One region of the Breznakia sp. PFB1-19 genome, then DNA from elsewhere that is predicted to be linked to it. Evidence: a T-box and tRNA genes for the amino acid it is inferred to sense, from the RefSeq annotation. Region 1 holds a T-box; the other holds one or more tRNA genes.
What was found. A T-box is a leader RNA that pairs with one kind of tRNA and senses whether it is charged. The one in region 1 lies ahead of serS (serine--tRNA ligase), so its partner is inferred to be a tRNA-Ser.

Region 2: it encodes a tRNA-Ser, which carries the amino acid that the T-box ahead of serS (serine--tRNA ligase) is inferred to sense. The anticodon was not compared.

What each region holds. Positions count from the first base shown of each region.
Region 1 is NZ_JARXXJ010000008.1:21,887-40,960, reverse strand. Features, by position in the region: gene M2098_RS05515 (hypothetical protein) at 1-1,617, opposite strand, end outside; gene M2098_RS05510 (transposase zinc-binding domain-containing protein) at 1,811-2,425, shown strand; gene M2098_RS05505 (transposase) at 2,572-4,092, shown strand; gene rpoE (DNA-directed RNA polymerase subunit delta) at 4,300-4,584, opposite strand; gene argS (arginine--tRNA ligase) at 4,599-6,242, opposite strand; gene M2098_RS05490 (DUF1934 family protein) at 6,229-6,624, opposite strand; gene M2098_RS05485 (flavodoxin domain-containing protein) at 6,689-7,168, opposite strand; gene M2098_RS05480 (nitroreductase family protein) at 7,346-7,948, opposite strand; gene M2098_RS05475 (cyclic-di-AMP receptor) at 8,085-8,408, opposite strand; gene recR (recombination mediator RecR) at 8,492-9,082, opposite strand; gene M2098_RS05465 (YbaB/EbfC family nucleoid-associated protein) at 9,084-9,389, opposite strand; gene dnaX (DNA polymerase III subunit gamma/tau) at 9,401-11,359, opposite strand; gene tadA (tRNA adenosine(34) deaminase TadA) at 11,449-11,901, opposite strand; RNA gene ffs (signal recognition particle sRNA small type) at 11,921-12,008, opposite strand; gene M2098_RS05445 (GNAT family N-acetyltransferase) at 12,087-12,602, opposite strand; gene serS (serine--tRNA ligase) at 12,607-13,893, opposite strand; T-box leader at 13,934-14,131, opposite strand; gene gyrA (DNA gyrase subunit A) at 14,140-16,647, opposite strand; gene gyrB (DNA topoisomerase (ATP-hydrolyzing) subunit B) at 16,660-18,576, opposite strand; gene recF (DNA replication/repair protein RecF) at 18,569-19,074, opposite strand, start outside.
Region 2 is NZ_JARXXJ010000023.1:10,065-13,960, forward strand. Features, by position in the region: gene M2098_RS09610 (FAD-dependent oxidoreductase) at 1-1,146, opposite strand, end outside; gene M2098_RS09615 (metal-sensitive transcriptional regulator) at 1,156-1,401, opposite strand; gene M2098_RS09620 (rhodanese-like domain-containing protein) at 1,405-1,707, opposite strand; tRNA gene M2098_RS09625 (tRNA-Ser) at 2,242-2,332, shown strand; tRNA gene M2098_RS09630 (tRNA-Gly) at 2,350-2,423, shown strand; gene M2098_RS09635 (LTA synthase family protein) at 2,951-3,896, shown strand, end outside.

The DNA of each region.
Region 1 (19,074 bases):
CTTCTCATCAATTAACCTATGCAATTCTTCACTCGTTGTAATATGTAAAATACACGATAAATAACTATATATAATTGAGGCATTTCTTCCTTCATAAAGCATTCTTAAATTAATAATTTGCTGATAGTAATCATCTGACTTTTTTATTCTTTCAACTAAGAAATCATCAAATTTATTAAAATCTTTCTTTTCAATATCAATCAAGTCAACAATACCATTTTCATTTTTTAAATACTTAATTACACCTACATTGTTATGTCTTGAATTGACTGCATATTTAGCAAAAACACTATCATGTGACATGACAACAACAGTTTTATTCTTAAGTATATTAAAAATGTATTCTGTTAAAATCGATCTTCTATAATGATCCATAGCAGAAATTGGATCATCAATAAAAATTAAATCAGTCTCTTTTTTTTCACAATCTAATAAAAACAGTATAAAAGATATAGTGTTTTTTTCTCCATCCGATAATGATTCTTTTCTATCTTTTTCTTCTATATCATTATGATGAACTAATTTGTATTCTGTAATTTCACTTTTACTATACTTAGCTTGTATCTTATATGGAATATTACATTGATTTATTAAATTATTTATTTTTTTCGTTTTTTTAGAAAGTAATTTATTTGTTTTTTTTCTTGCCTTATATGCCTCATTGATTAGCATATTTAGTTTTTTATTATATTCATTTACATATGGAACTAGCATTGGGAAGTAATTATTAAATTCTTTATTTATTTTTATTTTAGTTAATTTTGAGTGTATCAAGTCTTCATTTTGATTAGATAATCTTGCAATGGCATTGCTAAACTCATCAAAAACTAATAAAGCGACCATAATATCTCTTATTGTGTTACTTAAATTCTTAATTCCAGAAGTCGTTGTAGGAATTGGAGAACTTGTTACTGCATTTATATCAGCCTCATTTAATCTCAACACTTTAAAACTTTTGTTATCAACTTCTTTTATTCTATTTAACTTCCTTTGCTTTGTTTTTGATAATTTCTTATCACAAAAAGGACATTCTTCATTTTCTATTAAATCTATTCCGTCTAATAACCATTGATTCTTTTCATCAGTATTGCTTTGTAAATAAGCAAATGCTGAATTTGACTTCTTCGAAATATCTATTGTTAATTTATTGATCTTAGCAGTAGCTTTTAATTCATAAGTTGACGTTTTTAATTTTGTTCCTCCTAACTCTTTTGCTAATTTTTTATAACATCCAACTAGATCATTTATTCGTTCTATTTCATCTTTGATATTTATTATTAGAGTATCAAAGTCTATCTGTATTTGCTGATATTCATTATCGTCATCAATTAAAATATCAAATATTGAATCATTTGATGTAGGAAATATATATTTATTTTCGCAACTAAAATCAAATTGCTCGATATTATATATTGATGGATCTTTTCCATCAATTAGTATTTTTGTATCACTATTAACCCCTATCATTTTATTGAATTCTAAATCTTCTTTATGTATTGCTTTGTTTATTGAAGATTTACCTGTCCCTGAAAGACCAAACACAAAGTTTATTTTGTCATCAACTAAATCCATATCTAATTTCTTAATATTTCTATATGTTTCTATTTTTATATGCATTTTGCACCCCCTATTACTATATATATTACATTTATATAAGATATTTTTCTATATAAAAAAGTGATGGAGAAAAACACTCCATCATCTTAAAAGACAATACAAAAGACAAATAAAAACTAAATTGGGTACTTTCTACACTGTATATGGAATTTCTAGTCAATCTTCTGTTGTACAATTATAGAGGGTACCTTTTATGCCTATTCGACAAGAAACAGCTAAATCCCACTTTTCCATTGCAAACAAGTCATTTGATAATGCTTGGAGATTACAAAGATATGATTCAACCAAGCCCACAATTCAAAAGATATTTACTGATCAATGGAGTGATTTTTTGAAAGATCCTCAAGTTGCTCACAATGGTTTTCGTGATGTGACTTTAAAAGAAGTCCAAAAGATGATGGACTGTGGAACCTTTGAATGTGGTTTTGAAATTTATGAGTGTCCCGATTGTCATACAACCAGTGTTGTCTGTTATACATGTAAAAGCAGATTCTGTTCTTCTTGTGGTGTTAGATATGCTAAAGAACGAGCACTTAGTATTTCCGCAAATGCTTTAGATGTTCCTTATCGACACCTAGTTTTTACGATTGATGAAGAACTAAGAGAGTATTTCTTAAGAGATAGAGAGATGCTACACCTTTTATTTAGTGCAGTCAAAGATACACTGTTTTATGTTTTCGATAAAATCAATGGAAAAAAAGACACATTTACTCCAGGAATCATTATGGTTTTGCATACTTTTGGACGTGCATTAAACTGGAATCCACATATTCATTGCTTAATCACTGAAGGCGGGAATGAACAGTAAACATATTTATAAGAACATAAATTTCATCAATTATGAGTCATTGAGAAAATCATTTATGCGTACTCTATTGTATAAAATGAGAGACTCTTATGATGTGAATTCTAGAGAATACAAAAATTTCAAAAAACTAATAAGCAAGTTATATCGTGAGCATAAAAAAAGTCGCATTAAAAAATGCTCCTACTTGGGAAGCCGCTCTATCAAGCGTTTCCTTTTTGATTTATAATGTAAGTATGATTGACGAAACTTTTCATGGTCAAATGTTTAATATCTTTTGTAAAGATTATCAAACACGTGATTACCCTATCGATCACCCTATCAAGGCATTAATGTGGGATCATGTTGATTTCATCGATACCCTTGTTAGCGAAGGTAAATGTCGTTCTGCTGTTCAAGAAAATGTAGAACGAATGCTTTTATGTCGCACAGTATATTTAGGTTTTGATTTATTTGAATGTCCTAATTGTGGTAACGAGAGCATGATGCCTCGTTGCTGTCATTCTCGCTTTTGCAATAGCTGTGGTGTTAAGTATTCTAAACAACTTGCTCTCAAAGCTACACATATGTGCTTAGATGTTTCACATCGTCACGTAGTGTTTACGATTCCCGACTCTATGAGAAATTGGTTTAGACAAGATCGCTCCAGAATCAATTTGCTTTTTATTGCAGCTAGAAACACTATTGCCTCTCTAGTTAATCAACCTTTGTATAAAAAATTGAAACGTAAACTCAAGAAAATCAAAAATCAGTATTACCTCTACCAAGATCATCGTCATGCTCGCCACTTTGGGATGATTGCATCACTTCACACTTTCGGCCGTGATTTAAAATGGAATCCACATATTCATGTATTAATTCCTGAAATGATCTACGATAAAGATAAAGATAAAGATAAGCTTATCCCTTTTACTCACTTTGATTACACAAAACTAAGAAAGACATTTCAGTTTGAATTACTTAGATTAATGGAAGAGAAAATCGGACCGTCATTTAAAAAACATAAAAACCAATATTTTGAAAACTACAAGGATGGACTCTATGTTTATGCCAAGAAAATGGATTCCGATGATACTGATGCAGATATAAATGAAGACCATAGTGATAATATAAAAGGTTGTATTAACTACTGCATGCGTTATGCTGGACGGCCAGCAATGGCAGAAAGTCGAATCACAGAATATGATCGTTTAAGTAAAAAAGTTAAATGGTTCTATCATGATCATAAAGACGAAAAACGATATGACGTTGAAGACGATGCAGAAACTTTCGTAAAAAAACTCATCATGCATATCCCAGACAAGTATTTTCATACTGTCCGGTATTTCGGTTTCTACAGTAATGCATCAAGCAAGGAACTAGATCACCTTCATGAATTACTTGGAAATCAAAAAAAGAAGAATTACACAAAAGAAGTTCGTAAGGCAAAACAAGAGGCAGCTCTAGAAAAATTACATTATCGCACACACTTAATTGACTCATTTAACCGTGACCCTTTAAAATGTACTTGTGGTCATATACTTCAACACATTGAAACATATAACCCACTAGAGAAGAGGAAGAACGATAATGAGTACAGAAAAGAGTGTATTAATGAAATGCGAAGGATGCAAATACCAAGAAATGGTCCCTGTCTGGGTCCTAGAAGAACTGGGAGAGTTCTCAACTAAACCTAACGAGCCACACAACATGAGTTGCCCAAAATGCGATAGTGAAATGTATGAAGTTAAGCAAAGCAAAGAAGCTTAACTTTTTCGTGCACCATATAATCCTAAATAATTGAAAAACCGGGTTCGTATTTTGAATTCGGTTTTTTTATTATTTCACACTGACGAAACAAAGTTCTTAAAATATAAAAAAAGAATAGCTCTTACGAACTATTCTTCAATTATCATTTCATCATCGATTAAGATATCAGCTAGATTTGCTTTACGAACTTCTTCATAACGGTGACGTGATTTGATATCCCATGAATTATTATCCATACATACAAATCGTCCATCTAGTGATAGATCTGTATAGAATTGTGCAATTCTATCTTCTTTTTGACTTTCTGTTAATTCATTGCGATCACAAACAGCGTTGAATAAATCAATAAAGACTAATTCTTTGTTTGTTTCCTTTAGCACTTCGTATGCTACATCGATCATTGGTTGCTTCATATAGCTTCCCCCTCCTACATTTTTTCTGGTGCTTCGACTCCGATTAACCAAAGAGCGTTACGTAAAGTGATTTGACAAGCACGTAACAAGTCTAAACGTTGTGCACTACGTTGTGGATGTTCATTATCAATGACTTTACATGCGCCATAGAATGAATGAAATAGTGATGCTAGCTTTTGAATGTAATTGCACATCTTATTTGGTGCTCTGTTTTTTGCTGCATCAGCGACAACGTTAGTAAATTCATGAATGTATTTCAATAACTCTAACTCTTTTTCGTGTGTTAGTAAATCATAGTTATCTACAGTTTCATCAATTGTGCTACTACGTAAGATTGAACAAATTCTTGCATGCGCGTATTGTGCATAGAACACAGGGTTTTCATTGGTTTGTTTCTTCGCAAGATTTACATCAAAATCAAAGTGTGTATCCAATGCTCTTTGCACAAAGAAGTAACGAGCTGCATCTACACCTACATCTTCGCATAATTCACGAAGGGTGATTGCATTTCCTAAACGTTTTGACATTTTTACTTCTTCGCCATTATCAACTAAACGCACCATTTGAATGATATCCACTTCAAGTGTATCTGCATCTCTTCCCAATGCTTCAATACTTGCTTTCAAGCGTGGAATGTATCCATGGTGGTCTGCTCCTAGAAAATCTACCATCTTTTCGAAACCTCTGTCAAGTTTCGTGATATGGTATGCGATATCTGGTACTAAATATGTAAAAGATCCGTCGTTTTTACGTAATACACGGTCTTTATCATCACCAAATTTCGTTGTTTCGAACCATACGGCTCCATCTTTTTCATAAACGTATCCAAGTTTATCTAACGTTTCTACTGCTTTTTCAACTAAACCAGCATCACGTATTGATTGTTCACTTGTAAATACATCAAACTCAACTCTAAAGTTCTTTAGGTCGCGTTTTAGTTTTTCAAGTTCTAGACGAATTCCTTCTTTCTTAAAGAAGTTATGTACTTCATCTGAATATTCAAGATATGCATCACCATATTCTTTAGCAATGGTTTCTGCAATTTCTTTAACATCTGGTCCATGATATCCATCTTCAGGAAGTTCTACTTGTTTACCAAAGTTATTTGCATAACGTGCATATAATGAACGTGCAAGGTTATCTACTTGGTTTCCTGCATCATTTACATAGAATTCACGAGTAACATCGTACCCACTCATTTTTAGTAAACGTGTTGTTGCATCACCCCATGCAGCTCCTCTAGCGTGTCCTAAGTGTAAATCCCCAGTTGGGTTTGCACTTACATATTCACAGTTAATTTTTAAATTCTTTCCTGAATCGTTATATCCATAATTGTCACCAAGCTCAATAACTTGACGAATCACTCTTGTTAGACTATCACTTTGCATTTTGAAATTGATAAATCCAGGACCTGCAATTTCCATAGATGCAATGTTTGCAGCTTCTGTATCGATTGTATCGACTAAAGTTTGTGCGATGGTTCTTGGATTGTTTCCAATTACTTTTGAAAACTTCATCGCTGTATTGGTTGCATAATCCCCATGGCTTTTATCCTTAGGTATCTCAATAATGATATCTTCAATTGCGATATCCACTTGGAATGCATCTTGAATTGCTTTAGCAATTGACTGTTTTAGTTGTTGATCAATTGTACTCATTAAGATCTCCTTTCATCATAAACGTAATCTTGAAACCATCGTGATCTTGCGAATGTAATACATCATAGGCAATGACAACTTGGTTATCATCTTTACGATATAGGTGCGTAAAAAGATCAATATTCATATCTCCAAACTCACTTTTAATTAGGTTGGTTGTATCTTCATTTTCAATAAATTTCAAAATTGAATGAACATCCCCAATTCGTTCAATCTGGGCATAGTTTTCATATACTCGTAATATTACTTTTGCACCAGTTTCTTCTTCATATGTATATTGTTCATAGTCATCATATATATCATGAGTAGCTTCTCCGATAAATAAGTCCTGACTCTCTTTTGTATACAGATGTTGGTGCATCACATGTAGTTTCTTTTTCATAGTTATATCGCACATTATAGCACGAAATACCTGTAGTGCAACCCTAATTTCAAAAAAAGGAAAGCTAGTATTTATGAGCTAACTTTCCAATAAAGTTTGAAACCTTTTCATCTAGATTTTGATTCGAATCAAGTTCATCTAAATCTAGATTTACTGTACGAACAATTAATGAATCCATAAGGTTCATTTTATTAAAATCAAAGGTTCCACCAAAATCAATCGTCGTTTGAAGTAAATTTTGATATTCTGGTATATTTTTTTCGATAATTTCATCAATTGCTGGAGTTCTTGTTCCTCTATTTACAAACAAATGTAAAGATTTATTTGATAATTGATGAATCTTGTCACGCATAAAACGTATCAAGTCTTTACGAAGTTTTCCTACATATAAGGGACTTCCAAAGATAACAGTTGTATAACGATCTAAGTTTAATACATCCACGTCTTCAATATTCACTAAGTCTGCATCACAATTGTCTGCAATGGTTTTTGCGACCTCTTCTGTACTACCGTATTTCGTAGCATATAATACTAATGTTTTCATACATAACTACCCCTTCCACTATATTTTTCCACTACACACACTGCGTGGATGTACATAATAACAAATAAATCATAATATCTCTAGTTAAAAACTACTATAAATGATAATTGGTTGTTTACGAGTTAAAATCGGTATTATATATATAAAAAAGAAGGTTTTTACACCTTCTTTACAAGTTTATTTATAGATTTTTACTTTGTCGTCGATATTCATAAATTCTTTATCACCTGGATCACCAGCTGGTTTACCAATTGGCATTTGGGCAACTAAACGCCAACTATCTGGAATGTTCCACGTTTTTTTCACTTCATCATCAATAACTGGATTGTAGTGTTGCAAGTTTGCTCCATAGCCAACCGATTCTAGTGTTGTCCACATTGCATATTGCATCATTCCATTTGCCTGTCTTGACCAGTCTCTGAAGTTCTCAGCGTAGTTAGGCATCTTTGCAGCATAACCTTCTACAACGTCTACATCATCAAAGAATAACAGTGTTGCACTTCCTGATGCAAAAGCTGTATCAATCTTTTTTTCTGTAGAAACGAATTTTTCTGGATCATTTACAATTTTACGTAACGTTTCTTTTACAATTTTCCAGAATGTATCATGTTGTTCATTTTCTAATACGATAATGCGTTGACTTTGCATATTGAATGGAGAAGGTACATGTTTTGCTACATCCTTCACTAATGCTTCCAATTCTGCGCTATCAAGCACTTTTTCATTTGATATTTGGTAATACGTACGACGATCTTTTATACTGTCTAAAATAGATTTCATATTATCAAGTTCCTTTCCTTTTGTTATTCTCATTATAAGCAATATACAAATATATTTCATTGAAAGTGCATAGGTAAAAAAAAGATGGATTGTTATCCACCTTAGATGTGACGTATCGTACGTCAATTATTCAGTTTTATAATTTTACAAATTTTTCTACATCAACAACGAAGATTGTAGCTCCACCTACTTGTACTTCTACTGGGAACGATGCGAATCGACCAATATCGTATGATGCAGTTGATGGTACAACTTCTGTACGTTTACGAGAGAATTCTCCGATTACTTCAATTGCACGATCGACTTTATCGTCTTCCGTACCTACGATTAATGTAGTATTACCAGCTCGTAAGAACCCACCTGTTGTAGCTAAACGTGTTACTTGATAGTTTTCCTTTGTCAGTGCACTAGATACACTGTGTGAATCATCATTTGACATAATTGCTAAAATTAATTTCATAGTATCACCACTTCCTTTTCTTGATTATAACAATTTCTTAATCATTAGTCTATTCATAAAATTATTTGCAAATTAATTCTATTTTATAACTTCTTTCTACCTTCTAATGCTTTTATGAGTGTGAGTTCATCAGCATAATCTAGATGTCCTCCCATCGGTAATCCATGAGCAAGGCGAGTAACTTCAACATCTTTATTTTCAAGTAACTTTCCAATATAGAGTGCCGTTGTTTCTCCTTCAATGGTTGGATTGGTTGCAATTAGTATTTCATTTACATCATCTGTAATACGGTCCAGTAAACTTGCAATATTGATATCTTCTGGCATGATTCCTTTCGATGTCGAAATAACACCATTTAGTACATGATACAATCCGTGATACTGTGCAGTCTTTTCTAATGCGATAACATCCTTAGGACTTTGTACAATCGCAATCATATGTTGATTACGACTAGAGTCCTTACAAATATCACAAGTCTCTCCATCACTTAGATTTCCACAAATACTACAAGTACGTATATCATTTTTTAAATCAATTAAACTTTGAATGAAGCTATCAATATCTTCATCGCTATAGTTTAACATTTCAAATGCATAACGTTCGGCACTTTTAATTCCTACCCCAGGAAACTTTCTTAAGTTATCGATGAGGTTTTCAAACTTCTTTGGATACATATTACATACCTGGTATTTTCATACCACCAGTTAATGATGCCATTGCAGCTTCTTTTTCTTCAGTTGCTTTCTTTAGTACATCATTCATCGCCATTTGTACAAGTTCTTCAATCATTCCTTGGTTATCTTGATCCAGTACTTCATCTTTAATAAAGACACTTACGACCTCAAATGCACCATTCATTGTGATTTCAACAACTCCACCACCAACACTTGATACATATTGTTTCTCTTTTAATTCATATTCTTGTTTCGCCATATCTTTTTGCATTTTTTGGGCTTGTTTCATTAATGCGTTTAAATCCATATCTTCCTCCATTAGATGATATCTATATTATTCTTAAATAGAATATTTAGTTCATCACTTATTGATTGTTCTTTCTTTTCTTCTTTTTTAATTTCAAATGAAATTGGCTCTGGTAAGTTATTCGTACGATAACGTGTTTTAAATTCATCAATCACACGCGATGATTGTGTACTTGTTATCGCAAATACTTTCTTTTCTTGTTGGAACATCGATTTTACTAAATTTATAAATTCATTTTGTTCATCCAGTTCATTAATTTCTTTTGCTAACGGTAATGATCCAACTTCAAATAATGTATAAGTTTCAGCACTAGCAACAATTGTAGCATTTTTTAACATATTTGCTGCTTTAGCTACTTGCATATCTAAATCGGTGCAATATGAATTAATACTTCGCATTTGCTCACTTTCTTGTGCACGGATTTGTTTCTTTGCACCAACAAGTAAACGAAGTACAAATTCATCATCTAAATTCATTTTCTTTGGTTTCTTTGGCGCAACCTCTAATTCACTTGCTTGATCAATATACTGTTGATCTGTATTTGGTGTAATTATTTCTTCTTTTACTTCTTCCTGTAGGGTGACTTCTTCAACTACAGGTTCTTCAAGTGTATTTATAGGTTCTTGTGGCATTTCATCACTTATTAGTGCTATTGGTTCACTTTCTTCTGTACCACCTTCTAATACAGGTATATGCTCTTCTTCTGTATAATCGATTGTATCTTCTACCGGTTGTTGTGTTTCCTGAACTTCTACTTCTCTAGTTGGATGAATAACCTCATGTGTATCTACATCAACCATTGGTGTAACTGTTTGTAAGTTTTCTGGTGCAATTGTTTTTGTAGGTTGTTCAGTTACTTGAACAGTTTGTGTTATCGGTTCTTCATATGTTCCACGTGGAACAATTTTCATGATTTTTAATAATGCAACTTCTAAATATAAGATAATCGTTGATGCATTACGGTATTTATCATAACTATCCATTAGAATATCAATTACTTGTAGTGATATTTCTGTATTTAACTTACTTGATAATTGAACAACTTGTTCTTGATCTAAACGATTAAGTAACGATGCATCTCGAGTATAATCGTAAATAACCTTTTCTTTAAGTATTTCAATCATATCATTCGTTAATCGTTTAATATCAATTCCACGACTATCTAATGCTTCAATTGATTGCATTAAGCGTGACGTCTCATGTCCAATCATTAAATAAAATAAATCGAGTATCTCATTTGTTGTGATAATTCCATAGATTTCAAACACTTCAGATTGTTTAATAAAGTTTGGTGAATATGCATATACTTGATCTAAGATACTTAGTGCATCACGCATTCCACCATCAGCTAATTCAGCAATTGTATCAAGTACACCATCTTCTACTTGAATTTGTTCCTTATCAATAATATACGCTAAACGATCTACGATATCTTTTTTTGCTACTTTGGCAAAATCAAATCGTTGCGTTCGCGATATAATTGTTGGCAATACTTTATACGGTTCTGTAGTCGCAAAAATAAAGATAACATGCGCAGGTGGTTCCTCAATGGTTTTTAATAATGCATTGTAAGCACCTTGCGTCATCATATGAACCTCATCAATGATATATACTTTGTATTTACCTTTAATTGGTGCATATTTAACTTTCTCAATTAGATTACGTACTTCCTCTACCCCATTATTACTTGCAGCATCAATCTCCACAATATCTGGATGTACACCTTCTAAATCCGTTTTACAGTTTTCACAGACACCACAAGGTTTATGTTCTCCTGTACAGTTTACTGCTCTTGCGAATATTTTAGCTGTTGATGTTTTTCCGGTACCTCTAGGTCCAGTAAATAAGTACGCATGTGCAATTTTATTATTATCTATCGCATTTTGTAAGGTTTTGATAATGTGCTTTTGTCCAGCCATATCATCAAAATTTTCTGGTCTATAGGTTCTATATAATGCTTTATATGCCATTTACAATACCCTCTTTCTTTAGTTCTCATTATACCAAAATTCACATAGACAAACTATAAAAAAGACACGACAATTACGATGTCGTATCTTTACTTCTTATTTCGTTTCTCTTTAAAATAATCTTTTAGTAAACTTGCACATTCATCTGCAAGTACTCCTGAAGTATATGTAGGATAATGATTGTATCCTTGTTGGTCAAACATCGAAAAACTACTTACGATAGATCCACCCTTTTGATCACTTGCACCAAATACAACGCGATCTACCCGCGATAATATACTTGCACCTGAACACATTGGGCATGGTTCTAATGTGACATAGAGTGTACAACCTTCAAGTCGCCAACTTTGTAGTTGCTTACATGCTTCATTAATTGCTAGTATTTCTGCATGGGCAGTTGCTAATTGTTCATGTTCACGTAAGTTATGTGCACGAGCAATAATAGTATTATCTTTTACAATTACAGCACCAATTGGTACTTCATCCATTGCGTATGCTTTTTTTGCTTCAGCAATGGCTTCCTTCATATATATTTGATCCATACGATATCTCCAAAATATAATAAAAGCTACCACACACAATAGAGCTTCCATATGGCTGCTTCGTTCCCGACCTGACCAAGTTAGTTAGATATTGTTGCAGTAGCAAGACTAATTATAACGAATCATTTCTACTTTGACAAGTACTTAAAAAAAGTAATTACAGTTAGAATGTTCCACGTGGAACATCACAGTATTTGTTTCTCAAGTACAAGTATGTTTCTTTGTGTTTCCTTATCATGAACAAACTTTTGAATATGGTTGAAACCTGTATGAATCCAAAAGGATAATCCTTTTACATTCGTATGATATACACCTAATTGCATTGTACAATATCCTTTTTCCTTAACAAATCTCTCAATATACTGCATAGCAAGTGTACCATATGATTTCTTTTGATATGCTTGATCCATAAGAAACATTCCTATCCATGCAACATTATGACTAGGATATCCTAAGTACATATCAAAGAAACCAACGATTTGTTTATCTATTTCTATCACCATAAAGTAATGATGCTCTTTTGATGCATCTTTGATTGGTGGTAAATACTTATGTTTTAAGGAATCTGCAATATAAGTTTCATTGAAGTTTGAACCTTCTGCTTCTAATTTATCTGTCCATGACTTGCATATATCCTGTAGTCTCTTTTTATGATTACTTGTTGCAGGATATATACAAACATTTGGTTGTGATTGATGCATTATACTATTTAACAGGTACTAAACGTTTTTTACCACCCATATATGGTTGTAATGCAACTGGTACATTGATTGATCCATCTTCATTTAGGTTATTTTCTAATAATGCAATTAACATACGAGGTGGAGCAACTACGGTATTGTTTAGTGTATGTGCATAGTACTTACCATTTTTACCATTAACACGGATTTTTAAACGACGTGCTTGTGCATCAGATAAGTTAGAGCAACTACCTACTTCAAAGTATTTTTGTTGGCGTGGAGACCATGCTTCAACATCAATACTTTTTGTTTTTAAGTCAGCTAAATCTCCTGAACAACATTCAAGTGCACGTACTGGAACATCTAAATTTCTAAATAATTCAATTGTATACTTGTACATTTTATCAAACCAAATTGGACTTTCTTCTGGTTCACATACAACAATCATTTCTTGTTTTTCAAATTGGTGAATACGGTACACACCACGTTCTTCAATACCATGAGCACCTTTTTCTTTTCTAAAACATGGTGAGTAACTTGTATATGTTTTAGGTAATGTTTCTTCATCAATAATTGTATCAATGAATTTACCAATCATACTATGTTCACTTGTTCCAATAAGATAAAGATCCTCACCTTCAATTTTATACATCATTGATTCCATTTCCGCAAAACTCATAACTCCAGTAACTACATTACTGCGAATCATAAATGGTGGAATACAGTACGTAAATCCTTTATCAATCATAAAGTCACGTGCATATGTGATTGCAGCTGAATGTAAACGTGCCATATCACCTTCTAAGTAATAGAATCCATTCCCTGCTACTTTACGTGCTGAATCTAAGTCAATTCCATCAAAACGTTCCATAATATCTGTGTGATATGGAATTTCGAAAGCAGGTACTACTGGCTCACCATAACGCTCAACTTCAACATTTTCACTATCATCTTTACCAATAGGTACACTCTCATCGATAATATTTGGAATTACCATCATAATATCCAGTACTTTCTTTTGTACTTCTTCTTCACGTGCTTCAAGAGTAGCAAGTTCATCAGCCATTGCTTGAACATCTTTTTTTACTTGTTCCGCTTCATCGCGTTTTCCATCTTTCATTAATAAACCAATTTCTTTACTTAGTTTATTACGATTTGCACGTAATTCATCAGCTCTTGTTTGTGTCTCACGACTTTCTTTATCAAGTGCAATGACTTCATCTACTAATGGTAATTTACTATCTTGAAACTTCTTTTTAATATTTTCTTTTACGACTTCAGGGTTTTCTCTTAAAAATTTAATATCAATCATTGTTTATCTCCTTACAAAAATAAAAGAAGAGTGGCTTACCTAAAGGGGCGCTATGCAGCGCGTTGCCACCCTTCTTCAACTATACAGTCCTTAAAGTTATAACGGTACTACCGGATTTAATTACTCATTTCATTAAATCACTCAAAGGTTGATTTCACTGGAATTACTATTAGTTTGCACCTACCACTAACTCTCTTTAAATAATGATCCAATTACTTATCCTTATCATCGCTTTCTTTATTTATATCATTCACTTGCTTTGTTGTCTAGGTCTTCAAGAACTTTTTCAACGACTGTTTCTTCTAGTTCTTCCAAAACTTCGTCTTCTTCATTTTCTTGTTTCGCAACTGGAGCAACACGCGCTACTTTTTCATTTTCCGCTACGTTAATCAATTTAACTCCTTGTGTGTTACGACCATATACACCAACATTTTCTAGTGAAATACGAATAATAATACCTTGGTCCGTAATAATCATGACATCTTCGTCACCATTTACTGCACGAACAGCAACTAAGTTACCTGTTTTCTCAGTAATATTGATTGTTTTAACACCTTTTGTACCACGGCTTGTTAGACGGTATTCATCCATGTTTGTACGTTTACCATATCCATTTTCACTAACTGATAAGATATATTGACCTTCTTCACTTGTCGCCATACCTACAACTGTAGATCCATCAACATTAAATCCACGTACACCACTTGCACTACGTCCCATTGGACGTACTTGGTTTTCATTGAAACGTACTGCTTTACCATTACTTCCAGCAATAACAATTTCATTATCTCCATTTGTTTGACGAACACCTACTAGTTCATCACCATCACGTAAGGTAATAGCAATCTTACCATTTTGACGAATAGAATAGAATTCTTGTTCATCTACACGTTTTACTAATCCATTTTTAGTTACAAAGAATAAGTATTTCATTTCTGATTCTGTTTGTACTGGAATCATAGCACGAATCTTTTCACCTTCATTTAGATTTAGTAAGTTCACTACTGGAATACCCTTAGATGTTCTTGTTCCTGAAGGTACTTTATAACCTTTCATACGATATACACGTCCAAAGTTAGAGAACAGTAACAAATAATCATGAGTCGACATTGTAATTAACATATCAATTACATCATCTTCATTCATATTCATTCCTTTGACTCCACGACCACCACGGTTTTGTGTACGGTATGTATCAATTGGAATTCGTTTAATATATCCGGTTTCCGTCATAGAAATTACTATATCTTCTACTGGTATTAAGTCTTCATCCTCAATATCAATACCTTCATCACTAATTTCGGTACGACGTTCATCACCATATTTTTCTTTGATTTCTGTTAACTCATCACAAATAATTGTTAATACACGTTCATGATTTGCTAAAATATCTTTTAAATCTGTAATTCTAGCAAGTAATTCATTGTATTCATTTTCAATACGTTCACGTTGCAATCCAGTCAAACGACGAAGTTGCATTTCAAGAATCGCACGTGCTTGAATTTCAGATAATTCAAAGTTTTCCATTAAGCCATTACGTGCTGTTTCGTCATCTTTTGAATTACGGATTAATGTAATAATCGCATCAATGTTATCTAAAGCAATCTTTAATCCTTCTAAGATATGTGCACGTTCTTCAGCTTTTCGTAAGTCATATCTAGTTCTTCTTTCAATAACTTCGATTTGGTGATCAATATAATGCTGTAATGCTTCTTTGATATTCAATTGTTTTGGTGCACCATTTACAAGTGCTAAGAAGTTAACACCAAATGAACTTTGTAATGGTGTTAAACGATACAATTGATTTAATACTATATCTGGTTGTACATCTTTACGTAACTCAATAACAATACGTACTCCGTCACGGTTACTTTCATCACGTAATTCTGTAATTCCTTCAATTGCTTTATCACGTACAAGCTCAGCAATTTTCTTTACTAAATTTGATTTATTTACTTGATATGGAATTTCATTAAAGATAAAGCGTGTTTTTCCATTACTTTTCTCTTCAATTTTTACCTTTGCACGCGTAATAATACTACCACGACCAGTTTCAAAAGCTTGTTTAATTCCACTTCTTCCTAATATTGTTCCACCTGTAGGATAATCAGGTCCAAAGATATGATTTTCCATCAATTCCATAATTGTAATCTCTGGATTACGAATAATGGCAATCGTTGCATCAATAGTTTCACTTAAGTTGTGTGGTGGAATGTTGGTTGCCATACCTACGGCAATCCCCATTGATCCATTTACAACTAAGTTTGGAAATTTTGATGGTAAAACAGAAGGTTCTGTTTCTTCACCATCATAGTTTGGTACAAAATCAACCGTGTCTTTATTAATATCACGAATCAATTCCATTGTGATTTTAGACATACGTGCTTCGGTATAACGCATTGCCGCTGCACCATCTCCATCCATCGAACCAAAGTTACCGTGACCTTGAACTAATGGATAACGATATGAGAAATCTTGAGCCATACGAACCATGGCTTCATAAATAGATGAATCCCCATGCGGGTGATATTTCCCCATTACGTCCCCAACAATTCTGGCACTTTTCTTATATGGTTTATCAGAGTACATCCCTTGTTCATTCATCCCGTGAATAATACGACGGTGTACTGGTTTCATTCCATCTCTTACATCTGGTAAGGCACGAGCAACAATAACGGACATCGAATAATCAAGGAAACTTTTACGCATATCTGTGACGATGTCTAACTGCTTTATTTTATTAATATCATCCATTGCAAATTCCCCCTAAATGTCTAAGTTTTCTACGTATACTGCATTATCTTGAATAAATTTACGACGTGGTTCAACTTCATCACCCATTAGCATCGAGAATACTTCATCAGCAGCAATTGCATCTTCAATTGTTACTTGAATCAATGTACGATTTTCAGGATTCATAGTTGTTTCCCAAAGTTGATCCGCATTCATCTCTCCAAGACCTTTATAACGTTGGATATTGGTACGATCTCCCATCTCCGAACGAATTTGTTCCATTTCATCATCAGAATATGCATATTTAATGCTATTTCCTTTTTGCACTTTAAATAATGGTGGTTGTGCAATATAGATGTATCCACCTTCAACCAATGGTTTTAAATAACGATAGAAGAATGTCAATAACAGTGTACGAATGTGTGCACCATCGACATCGGCGTCGGTCATAATTACAATTTTATGGTAACGCAGTTTATCAATATCTAATTCCTCACCAATTCCAATACCAAATGCGGTAACCATGGAACGAATTTCATTGTTTTCAAAAATTTTATGTAAGCGTGCTTTTTCAACATTAAGAATCTTACCTCGTAGTGGTAAAATTGCTTGATATCGAGGATTTCGTCCTTGTTTGGCACTTCCTCCGGCACTGTCCCCTTCGACTATATAGATTTCTGATTGACTTGCATCTTTACTTGAACAGTCTGCAAGCTTACCAGGTAAACTTGAAATCTCAAGAGCACTCTTACGACGTGTTAATTCACGTGCTTTTTTAGCAGCCATTCTTGCTTTACTAGCAACTGTAGCTTTTTCTAATACGATTTTTGCTGTATCTGGGTTCTCTAAGAAGAAACGCTCTAAGTTTTCTCCTAGTATACTTGATACAATTTTACGTACTTCAGAGTTTCCTAATTTTGTCTTTGTTTGTCCTTCATATTGAGGGTTTGGGTGTTTGATTGAAATAATTGCAGTCAATCCTTCACGAACATCATCCCCAACAAGTGTTTCATCTTTTTTAATAAGACCATTTTCTTGTCCATATTTATTAATCACACGAGTTAAAGCAAGACGGAATCCATCTTCATGTGTTCCCCCTTCAATCGTATTAATGTTATTACAGAAAGAATAAATGTTAGGCATATATCCATTGTTGTATTGCAGTGCAATTTCAGCAATAATACCTTCTTCTAATCCTTCACAGTAAATTACATCTTGATGAATGACTTCTTTGTTTTTATTTAAGTATTCTACGTATTCTTTAATACCACCTTCATAGTGATAAATAATTTCTACTGGTTCAGCTTCGCGTTCATCACGAAGAACCATGCGAATCCCCTTATTTAAGAAAGCAAGTTGACGAACTCTGGTTTTAATTGTGTCAAAGTTATATGTTGTCGTTTCAGTAAAAATTGTAGGATCTGCTTTAAAGCGTACAATCGATCCATGTTGATTAGTTTCACCAATAACTTTTAATTCATCGACTGGTTTTCCTCCATCTTCAAAACGAAGTTTATGGATTTTACCATCTTGGTGAACTTCCGCTTCTAACCATTCACTTAAGGCATTAACAACAGATGCACCTACACCATGTAATCCCCCAGAAACTTTATACGCTCCACCACCAAATTTACCTCCGGCATGTAGTACTGTAAAAATAGTTTCTACTGTTGAACGTCCAGTTTTCTTGTGAATTCCGACTGGCATCCCACGTCCATTATCCTCAACACGAATAATGTTGTCTTTTTCAATAACGATTGTAATGGTATCTGCAAATCCTGCAAGTGCCTCATCAATTCCATTATCTACAATTTCCCAAACCAAATGATGAAGTCCACGTTCTGCAGTCGAACCAATGTACATCCCTGGTCGTTTACGAACGGCCTCAAGTCCTTCAAGAACTTGAATGTCATCTGCCGTATATGAATGGGTTACTTTTTCTTCATTCATCACTTATCCTCCTCTTATTTACTGTTCCTTGTATCACTTCATAATATGTAATATTATGATTCTTTTTTAATTGAATACATTCTGTTGCTGTAATAAACACTTGTACATCAACAGGTAATATATTTAATAATATCTCTCTTTTTTGTTCATCTAATTCTGAAAATACATCATCCAACAACAATACTGGATATTCTTTTTTGATTTGATAAATACTTTCAATCATCCCCAGTTTTAAACTAAGAATATAAATCCGTTTTTGTCCTTGTGAAGCAAAGGTTTCAACTTTTTGTTGGTTGATCATAAATGTAAAGTCATCTTTATGAATCCCAACTAAGGAAGTATGAAACAACTTCTCTTTTTCTCGATGTTTTCTCATTTTTTCTGACATCTTTTGTTTTAGTAATGTTTCATCTTCAATGTATGCTACATCACTTTCATAAACACAAGATATTTCTAAATCTTTATTTTCAAATAATTGAAAATACTTCTTTGTATGTT
Region 2 (3,896 bases), on a different contig from region 1:
TTGCTTATCATATACAAGTTTTAAAGTTAAATTTTTTGCACCTGGATAATAACTTGCATGATTTGCACGATGCACAATCGTTGTTGCTACATCGTAACCAAGTTTTTTAGCCATAAATTCATTTAATCCAGTTGATGCACCAACCATATCAAACACTTTTGCCACACTCGAACCTAGTGTTCCTTGATAGTTAATCTCAATTCCATGAATATGATCTGCAACCAATCTACCTTGACGATTTGCTGGCCAAGCTAATGGAATATACGTTGGTGTCTTGGATACCAAATGATTTACTTGAATCACATCACCAATCGCATAAATATCTGGATTTGATGTTTGTAGTTGTTCATTTACTACGATTCCATTTTTTAGTCCTAACGTTAAACCTGCTTCTTTTGCAAGTTTAGAAGCTGGAGATACTCCAATTGCTAGAATGGTAAGATCAGCTTCCAATTTACTTCCATCACTAAGTAATACTGTCTTGCCTTCATTTTCAAAGCCTTCTAAACCTACACCTAAATGCAAGTGCACGCCATTACGACTTACTTCATTTTGCAAAACTACTGCCATTTCTGGATCAAAAGGTGTAAGTATTTGATTTGCTAAATCAACAAGTGTTACATCCAAACCTAAATGACGTAAGTTTTCTGCCATCTCAATCCCAATAAATCCAGCACCAATTACAACTGCTTTTTTAGGATTATGCGTTAGCATTTCTTTGATACGATCTGTATCCGGTACATTTCGTAACTTCATAACATTTTTTGCTTCATCAATACCTGGTACATTTGGCCAAATTGGATTTGCTCCTGGCGATAAAATTAATTTATCATAGCTCTCTGTATAAGATGCATTTGTTTGATGATTGTATACATCCACAGTTTTTGTATCAGGATGAATTGACATCACTTCCTGGAAATTTCGAATATCCAAGTTGAATCGTTTTGTCATTCCTTCTACCGTTTGGACTAATAACTTATCACGTTCTTCAATCACGCCACCAATATAATATGGTAGTCCACAATTGGCAAATGAAATATATTCATCTTTCTCAAATAGAATGATTTCATCATCCATCGATAATCTTCTTAATCTTGCTGCTGCAGATGCTCCACCTGCAACTCCTCCTACAATTAGTATTTTCATAAGTTTCCCCTATCTTGATTTCATTAACAATTCGACTGCTTCTTCGATTGCGCTCTCACTTGCACTTGTATCAGAAAGTTGTTTCAAATTATTCACAACAATCAATGCGATGATACGATCTACACTTGAGCGAACTGCACTTAACTGATTCACAATATCTTTACAATCTTTTTCTTCTTCTAACATCTTCAATATACCATGAAGTTGCCCTTCACTTCGCTTAATTCGATTGACAATTTTTGCATCACACTTCATACCTTATACCACCTTGCCTTTCCACGCATTCATTCCACCACTTACATTGGTGACATCATACCCTAGATTACTTAAATGTTTGTATGCTTGTTTGCTACGCATACCAGATTGACAGATTACATAGAGTGGTTGTTTCTTGATTTTATTTACATCGAAGTTTGATAAAGGAATATTTTTAGCCTCCTTAATATGACCACCTTTAAATTCATCCTTTTCTCTGACATCGATAATTTCGATATCTTTTTGTTCTTGTATTTTTGTTGCCAATTCACTTGTACTAATTGACTTTACTTTCGAAAAAAACATAAGCACCTCCTATACCCCAACGGGTATTTACATACTTATAGTACGTGAATACCCGAACAATGTATATTGAGATGCTCATGTTCTTTTTTTATTTCGTGAGTCTTTCTACCAAACTTTGCTTTTCTATCTTCTTATATTGATAGAGTGGCAATGCAATTGACACGATGCCAATCACAATCATAAATACAATCATTGCTTCAATTGGATATGTAAATTGAATCGTATTATGTTCTCTTTGAATGTTGATCTAAGTTGAATACACTCACACCCCTAGCAAAACTTTCAATATTTGCTTCAATATCATTTTTCTTTAAAAAGATTTCTAATTGTTCAAGTTCTTCATCTTTTACTATACGAAAACCCTCAACATAAAAACATTTTATCCAGGGATTAGTAATAAGCAAAACAAGACGTATAAATCAACATTTAACTATCCATTTTTTCACATTTAGCACAAAACTTTTAACTTTTAGGTGCTTGTCAAAGACTGTCGAATATGATAATATTAATGAGCGTTGTCACGAGAATAACTGTGGAGTAGTACTCAAGTGGCTGAAGAGGTGCCCCTGCTAAGGGTATAGGTCGGGAAACTGGCGCGAGAGTTCAAATCTCTCCTACTCCGCCATTTTAAAATAACCAAGTGCGAGCGTAGTTTAATGGTAGAACACGACCTTGCCAAGGTCGATACGGGAGTTCGATTCTCCTCGCTCGCTCCATAAGTCATATAAGCCCTTATTTAAGGGCTTTTTTAATGCTTTGATGTATAAAATAGTAAAAAGAGATTAAAAAAGTAGCAAAAATTTATTGGATTCTCACTTAATGAAATGATATTTGCAATCCAAAATAAAGTTTCATCATTTCATTTGATTTGAAAATTTCATATTTACAAAGAAGTTGTTTATATTTTTTATTGTAACGTAACTACTATAAATGTATCAGGAAGTTCTTCTAAAGACTTCCTTTAATTTTATAAAGGCATGGCACATTTATCACAACTATCATGCTCAAAAAAGCATGTCAAAATGCTAAGTTCTGCATGCTTTATAACACCTTTATAAACGAACTATACGATTTACAAATACATTGGTTGAATTCACACCCTTGACACTCTTAAAGACATACTAAAAATATTTTATTAGTAAGCACATTATGTTACAATTTATTATGTGTGTTTTATGTCCGTATCGAGCGGTTTTCGTTTTTTAAACATACCATTTCGATTAGAAGGAGGAGGAAATTATCATTGCAAGATAAAAAGAAAGATGAAAAAAATAGTGCAAATACAAATGAAAAAGATAATAAGAAAAGTAGCTATTTATCTAGAAAAAACATTCAGTTAGCACTATCGATTGTACTGTGTGTTTGTACATTGTACTTTGATTTTACACAAGGATTTCTAGCAAGTCCGACATTTATTGCATTCGCAGCATTAATATGTAGTTTATTATATTTTAAAAATCCATCCAACAAAATATTCACTAGTAAAATCACATATTTGATTTTGTCAGTTTTGGCATCACTAGTATTTTATTATGTTATAGAATATGCTGGTGGATCTGATCTAAGTTATATTATTCAAAATAACATTGGAGCATTATTACTTCCGGTTTTATTGATTGCACTTGTGTGTGGAGTTGTATATGCAATAACTGGAAGATTTCATCTAACAATTATAATTGTTGGAGGAATCGTTTTAATCTTTTCATTAATTAGTTATTACACTTTAACACTTAGAGGAACGCCACTTGTATATGGAGATATATACGGTGGTGATACGGCTCTTGATGTAATTGGTGGATATACATTTAAGCTTAATAGAACAACAATAACGAGTGTGTTAATAGTTGTTGGATTTATGATTCTAGCAATACCTTTTGATGGAAAAATAAAAAACAAATTATCAAATGCAACAATTAGAATTAGTATTTTAGTAGTTTGTTTATGCATACCATATTTAACTTTCTCAGGAACGTTATTTAATGAGTTAGGATATGAGCCATTTTATTGGGATCAATCCGTGTCAGTAAAAGAAAATGGGCAATTGGTTAATTTTTTAGCTAACTATGAATCTACGGTTACACAAGCGCCAACCAATTACTCTGTTGATTCAATTTTAGAAGATATTAGCAAGTATACTTCTGATTCAAGTAAGTATGAAGGATTAAAACCAGACATTGTCTTAATCATGG